2 regions of the Streptomyces sp. NPDC086787 genome follow, and region 2 is predicted to be linked to the other one. Evidence: riboswitches for the same ligand, from Rfam matches in the RefSeq annotation. Region 2 holds a riboswitch; the other holds the start of a gene.
What was found. A riboswitch is a leader RNA that binds a small molecule or an ion and turns the genes downstream of it on or off. The one in region 2 is predicted to bind glycine.
Positions count from the first base shown of each region.

Region 1 (3,397 bases), on a different contig from region 2:
TGGCGTAGCGGTGGGTGCGGCCGGCGATGGCCCGCAGGCCCTCGGGTCCGTGGTAGACGGCGTACATGCCGGCCATCACGGCGAGCAGCACCTGCGCGGTGCAGATGTTGCTGGTCGCCTTCTCGCGGCGGATGTGCTGCTCACGGGTCTGGAGCGCGAGGCGGTACGCGCGATTGCCGTCGGCGTCGACGGACACGCCCACGAGCCGGCCGGGGAGGCTGCGCGCGAACTTCTCGTGCACCGCCATGTAACCGGCGTGCGGTCCGCCGAAGCCCATCGGCACACCGAACCGCTGGGTGGTGCCGATCGCGATGTCCGCGCCGAGCTCGCCCGGGGAGACCAGCAGGGTGAGCGCGAGCAGGTCGGCGGCGACGGTGACGAGCGCTCCGAGCTGGTGCGCCTGGTCGATGAGCGGCTTGATGTCGCGTACGGCACCGGAGGCGCCCGGGTACTGGATGAGCACGCCGTTGATCTCGCGCTCGGCGATCGCGGCCGGGATGCCCTCGCTGAGGTCGGCGACCACGACCTCCACTCCGGTGGGCTCGGCGCGGGTCTCGATCACGGCGATGGTCTGCGGCAGGGCGTCCGCGTCGATGAGGTAGAGGCCCTTTTTGTTCTTGCCCATGCGCCGGGACAGCGCCATCGCCTCGGCGGCGGCCGTGCCCTCGTCGAGCAGGGAGGCGCCGGAGGTGGGCAGGCCGGTGAGGTCGGCGACCATGGTCTGGAAGTTCAGCAGGGCTTCGAGCCGGCCCTGGGAGATCTCCGGCTGGTACGGCGTGTAGGCCGTGTACCAGGCCGGGTTCTCCATCACGTTGCGCAGGATGACGGGCGGGGTGAAGGTCCCGTAGTACCCGAGGCCGATCATCGAGCCGAGCACCTGGTTGCGGTCGGCGAGGGAACGCAGCTCGGCGAGTACCTCGGCCTCGGTGCGAGCACCCGGCAGGTCGAGCGCGTCGGCGTTCTTGATCACGTCGGGCACGGCGGCCGCGGTGAGCTCGTCGAGCGAGGCGTAGCCGACCTGAGCGAGCATCTTGGCCCGCGCCCCGTGGTCGGGGCCGATGTGGCGCTGTTCGAAGGGGATGCCCTGCTCGAGTTCGGTGAGCGGGGTGCGCTGGGTGGTCATTGCGGAGGCCTCCTGGTCGACGCGACCTTCGAGGGGTACCCCGGACACGGGTACCCCGACGGCCTCCCCCTCTGTCATCTCAACCTGAGAGCTTCGCCGGGCGCCCGAGGGCACCGGCTTTCCCCGTCGGTGAGAGCGGACGGCTTCGACATCCGCTCTGCTTTCCAGAGTGACCTCGTCCGTGCGGTTCGTGGGCCTGAGAGATTCCGGGGAGGATTTGCTCCTTCGGCGCCTCCGGTGTCACTCCGGAGGACTCTCCCGCACGGGGTCATCAGCCGTTTGCCAGACTACCAGCGAGGTCAACGCCCGAGTCTTCGAGTGGCCGCCATCCTGAATGTGCTCTTTTGTAGTGCTTACGAATGAGTTGCGACCAAGTGGAGGGCCCGTGCAGACCGAAATCGATCCGCGCAACCTGATCGGCCGCAAGGCGTTCGACCGCAACGGCACCAAGATCGGCACGATCGATGAGGTGTACCTCGACGACGCGACCGGCGTGCCGGAGTGGGCGGCCATAAGAACCGGTCTGTTCTCCCGTGACGCGTTCGTGCCCCTGGAGCCGAGCGAGCTGGTCGAGGGCACCCTCCACGTCCCCTTCGACCGCGCTCTGATCAAGGACGCCCCGGACTTCGGCGTGGGCCGCCACCTGTCCCCGGAACAGGAGCTCCAGCTCTACCACCACTACGGCCTCGACGTGGCGCCTCCTCCCACGCTCCCGGACCGCGACTTCGGCAACCTGGCGGGAACGGACGACGCCTGAAACCGCTCCCGGAACCCAGCGACGGCCGTCCTCAGACCTGCTCGGGTCTTCGCCGGACCAGCTCCAGCGGATCCGCCGGTTCAAGGGCCGGGTCGTCGACACGGAACGTCCTGACCCGCCCGGGCGGCGACCAGGGCGTCTCGAAGCGCACGGTGACCCGCCCGAGTCCGCTGCCCTGCACCCAGCCGTGCCCGTACTCGGTGTGCCGCACATCATGGCCCGCGGGCCAGTGCCGCTGCTCGGTGGCTGCTACCGGCTCCTTCCCCACCGGCTCGGGCGCGGCCTCCTCGGGCACCGCCTCGGCCCGCTCACCCGCAGCCTGGGCGAACAGGTCCTCCTGGGTGTAGTCGGCGAGCCCGGAGACGCCCACGCCCAGCAGCCGCACCCCGCCCGTCGTGTCCACGGACTCCAGCAGCCGCGCCGCCGCCTCCCGGATCACCGCCGGGTCGTCGGTGGGCCCACGGAGCGTCTCGGACCGGGTGAGCGTCGAGAAGTCGTACCGCCGCACCTTCAGCACGATGGTCCGCCCCGACAGTCCCGCACCCCGCAGTCGCCCCACGCACCGGTCGGCGAGCCGCCCCACCTCCAGGCCCACCCGCATCCGGTCGTGGATGTCCACGTCATAGGTGTCCTCGACCGAGACCGACTTGGTCTCCCGCTCGGCCACCACCGGACGCTCGTCGAGTGCCAGGGCCATGGCGTACAACCCGTGCCCGTGGGCCTTGCCCAGCAGCCGCACCAGCTCGTCCTCACCCGCCTCGGCGATCTCGTCGACCGTGGTGATCCCGGCGCGGCGCAGATGGTCGCCGGTAGCCGGCCCGACGCCCGGCAGGGTCCGCACCGACATGGGTCCCAGCAGCGCCCGCTCGGTCCCCGGCTCGATGACCGCCAGCCCGTCCGGCTTGGCCTGCTCGGAGGCGATCTTGGCGAGCATCTTGGAGGCGGCGAGCCCCACCGACCCGGTGAGCCCCGTGACGGCGCGTATGTCCGCGCGCAGCCGCACCGCGGCCTGCCGGGCCGACTCCTCGTCCCCGGCCGCTCCAGCGGCCTCCAGGTCCACGAACGCCTCGTCCAGGCTCAGCGGCTCCACCAGGGGGGACAGCTCCCGCAGCAGCCCCATCACCTGCTCGCTGATCGACCGGTAGAGCCCGAAGCGCGGCACGAGATACGCGGCGTGCGGAGCGAGCCGGCGTGCCTGGGCCATGGGCATCGCCGAATTGACTCCGAAGACCCGCGCCTCGTACGACGCGGTGGCGACCACTCCACGCGGTCCGAGCCCGCCCACGACGACGGCCTTCCCGCGCAGGCTCGGCTTGGACGCCTGCTCCACCGAGGCGAAGAAGGCATCCATGTCGAGATGCAGGATCGTGGGCGCGGTTCTCACAGGTCCGATGCTGCACCACGCCACTGACAATGCCCCGGAGGTCGGGGCTCAGACGGCCCGGTTGCGCCGCCGCGCGAGCTCGTCCGAGGGGTTCTGCCCGACCAGGGTCTCGCCCGTGTCGATGCGCTCCCCG
Region 1 is NZ_JBIVBC010000011.1:8,776-12,172, reverse strand. It holds gene gcvP (aminomethyl-transferring glycine dehydrogenase) at 1-1,123, opposite strand, end outside; glycine riboswitch at 1,298-1,394, opposite strand; gene ACIPK3_RS24075 (PRC-barrel domain-containing protein) at 1,509-1,880, shown strand; partial or broken gene ACIPK3_RS24070 (DNA polymerase IV) at 1,802-3,264, opposite strand; gene ACIPK3_RS24065 (MerR family transcriptional regulator) at 3,313-3,397, opposite strand, start outside.
Region 1: another riboswitch for glycine. It lies ahead of gcvP (aminomethyl-transferring glycine dehydrogenase); the one in region 2 lies ahead of gcvT (glycine cleavage system aminomethyltransferase GcvT).

Region 2 (3,397 bases):
CCGAACAGCTCCTTGACCCGGTCGATGGCGATCTGCTCGGCGACGTCGACGTGCTCGCAGCCGCCGTAGTAGCGGCGGCCCGGGTAGCCCTCGGCGTACTTGTTGGTGAGGACCGAGCCCTGCGCCTCCATCACCGCGAGCGGCGCGAAGTTCTCGGACGCGATCATCTCCAGCGTGGACTGCTGGCGGGCGAGCTCGGCGTCGACCGCGGCGGCGATCTCCGGGTCCAGCTCGTGCAGGTGCGTGTTCAGGACAGTCATACGGCTACGACTCCTCAGCCGGCGGTGAAAGCGGTGTACTCGTCGGCGGAGAGCAGCTCCGCCGGCTCGTCCGTGATCCGCACCTTGAACAGCCAGCCGCCCTCGAAGGGGGCCGAGTTCACCAGGGACGGGTCGTCGACGACGTCCTGGTTGGCCTCGACGACCTCACCGGTGACCGGGGAGTACAGGTCGGAGACCGACTTGGTCGACTCCAGCTCGCCGCAGGACTCGCCCGCGGTCACCGTGTCGCCGACCTCGGGGAGCTGGGCGTAGACGACATCGCCGAGCGCGTTGGCCGCGAACTCGGTGATGCCGACCGTCGCGACGCCGCCCTCGGCGTCCGACAGCCACTCGTGCTCCTTGCTGTAGCGCAGCTGCTGGGGGTTGCTCATGGCCTGAATTCTCCTGTACGCGTGGGACGGGTGGTGAAGGGGGGACTGCTGAAACCGTATGCGGCACGGGTGGAACCGCACGTGGCACGGGTGACGTGCCCTGGCGTCACACCCGGATCAGTCTCTACTTCTGGCGCTTGTAGAACGGCAGCGCCACGACCTCGTACGGCTCATGGCTGCCGCGGATGTCCACGCCGACGCCGGCCGTACCGGGCGCAGCGTGCGCCGCCTCGACGTAGGCCATGGCGATGGGCTTGCCCAGCGTGGGGGAGGGGGCGCCCGAGGTGACCTCGCCGATCACCTCGCCGCCGGCGACGACCTGGAACCCGGCGCGCGGGACACGGCGGCCCTCGGCGACCAGGCCGACGAGAACCCGCGGCGGGTTCTGCTCGGCGCGGGCGGCGGCCTCGGTGAGCGCCTCGCGGCCCACGAAGTCGCCCTCCTTCTCGAACTTCACCACGCGGCCGAGCCCGGCGTCGAACGGGGTCAGCGAGGTGGTCAGCTCGTGCCCGTACAGCGGCATGCCCGCCTCCAGGCGGAGCGTGTCACGGCAGGACAGCCCGCAGGCCACCAGGCCCACGCCCGCGCCGGCCTCGGTCAGCGCCTGCCACAGCTCGACGGCGTGCTCCGGCTTCACGAACAGCTCGAAGCCGTCCTCCCCGGTGTACCCGGTGCGCGCGATCAGCGCCGGGACGCCCGCGACCGTGCCGGGCAGGCCCGCGTAGTACTTCAGGCCGTCCAGGTCGGCGTCCGTCACGGACTTCAGGATGCCGGGGGACTCGGGGCCCTGCACGGCGATCAGCGCGTAGGCGTCGCGGTCGTCGCGGACCTCGGCGTCGAAGCCCGGCGCGCGCTCGGTCAGCGCGTCCAGCACCACCTGGGCGTTGGAGGCGTTGGCCACGACCATGTACTCGGTCTCGGCCAGCCGGTAGACGATCAGATCGTCCAGGATGCCGCCGTCGGCCTGGCAGATCATGGTGTAGCGGGCGCGGCCGACACCGACCGAGCCGATGTTGCCGACCAGGGCGAAGTTCAGCAGGCGCGCGGCGTCCGGGCCGGTCACGGTGATCTCGCCCATGTGGGAGAGGTCGAAGAGCCCGGCCCTCGTCCGCACGGCGACATGCTCGTCCCGCTCGGAGCCGTAGCGCAGCGGCATGTCCCAGCCCGCGAAGTCGGTCATGGTCGCACCGAGCGCGCGGTGCAGGGCGTCGAGCGCGGTGTGCCGGAGGCCGGCGGCTTCAGTACTGCTCATCGGTCGGTCGTCTCCCAAGGCATGACAGGCGAGGTCGTTCCTCCCCATCTGTCATCGGAACCTGAGAGGTTCGCCCTGACCACCCCTACTGGGGGAGGACCACGGCTTGCACCTTGGGTGGAGCCGCTGTCACAGCGGCCCGCTTTTCAGATGTGCCTCGCCCACGCGGTAACGGTGCCTGAGAGATTCAAGGGAGGGACTTGCTCCTTCGGCGCCCCGGCGACACTTGCCGAGGACTCTCCCGCGCGGATTCAAACGGCCGGTATGCAGTTGGCGGGCACATCATTGCATGCCCCGGCCGGTCGGCGGCAGGCCGCATCTGTAACCGGGCTGTGGCAGTAAGCGCACGAAAACGCGAGACCGGCGGCATTACCTTCTCTTTACACACGACGGGCAGAGGATCCCCGAGCCCAAGGGGAGGACGATCACGGTGAACAGGACCACGGCCTGCGCCACGAGCGCCGGCGTCGCACTGCCGGAACAGCCCGCCGCCGCCCCGGCCGGTGTGCGGTCCGCCGAGCGTCCCGCGCCGGTCGTCCGCGACCTGCGCGAGCGCGCCGGCCGCAGCCCGCACGGCCTGCTCTTCGGCGCCGGCGATCTCGTCGTGATCACCGGACTGCCCGGCAGCGGCAAGACCACCCTGATGCGCCGAGCGGTCCGCGGCGCGCGCATCGACTCCCAGGACACCCGTGCCCGCTGGGACGCCCGCGCGCCCCGCCTCCTCCCGTACGCGGTCTACCGCCCCCTGGTCCGCCTCGCCCACTACGCCGCGCTGCGCCGCGCCCTGAGCGGTGGCGACGGGCTCGTCGTGCACGACTGCGGCACCCAGACCTGGGTGCGCGACTGGCTGGCCCGCGCGGCCCGCCGCCGCGGCGGCACCCTGCACCTGCTGTTCCTCGACGTCACCCCGGACACCGCCCTGGACGGCCAGCGCCGGCGCGGCAGAGGCGTCTCCCGGTACGCCTTCCTGCGGCACCGCAGAGCCGCCGCCCGCCTGCTGCGCGCCGTGGAGCGCGGCGCGCTGCCCCACGGCTGCGACTCGGCGGTACTGCTGGACCGGGAGGCGGCCGACGTACTGCGCCGCATCGCCTTCACCCGGTGAGCGCCCCAGCACACGGCGGGTCCCCTCCCCGGCGGCACCCGCTAGCCTTTCCAGCCACAGACCAGCGGTTCCCAGCAGGCGGTAGGCAGATGGACTTCCCGGCGGACACTCCCGCGGACTTCCCGGCACAGGCGCACCACCCCCACCCGCACGGCGGATGGCCCGGCAACGAGCTGGAGGAGGTGCTCTCGGCCTCCCTCGGCGTCCCCTCGGCGGGCGGCCGGATCGTCGAGGTCCTGGGCCGCAGCTTCGTATGGGTCCCGCTGCCGGGCGGGGGCGGCCCGCACAGCGGCCCCCTGGACCTGCCCACCATGGACATCGCGGGCCAGGTGTACGTGCCCGTGTTCAGCTCCGAGGAGCAGTTCCGCCGGGTCGTCGGCTCCCACCTCTC
Region 2 is NZ_JBIVBC010000020.1:63,906-67,302, reverse strand. It holds gene glyA (serine hydroxymethyltransferase) at 1-260, opposite strand, end outside; gene gcvH (glycine cleavage system protein GcvH) at 275-652, opposite strand; gene gcvT (glycine cleavage system aminomethyltransferase GcvT) at 777-1,904, opposite strand; glycine riboswitch at 2,061-2,158, opposite strand; gene ACIPK3_RS30900 (AAA family ATPase) at 2,329-3,006, shown strand; gene ACIPK3_RS30895 (enhanced serine sensitivity protein SseB) at 3,096-3,397, shown strand, end outside.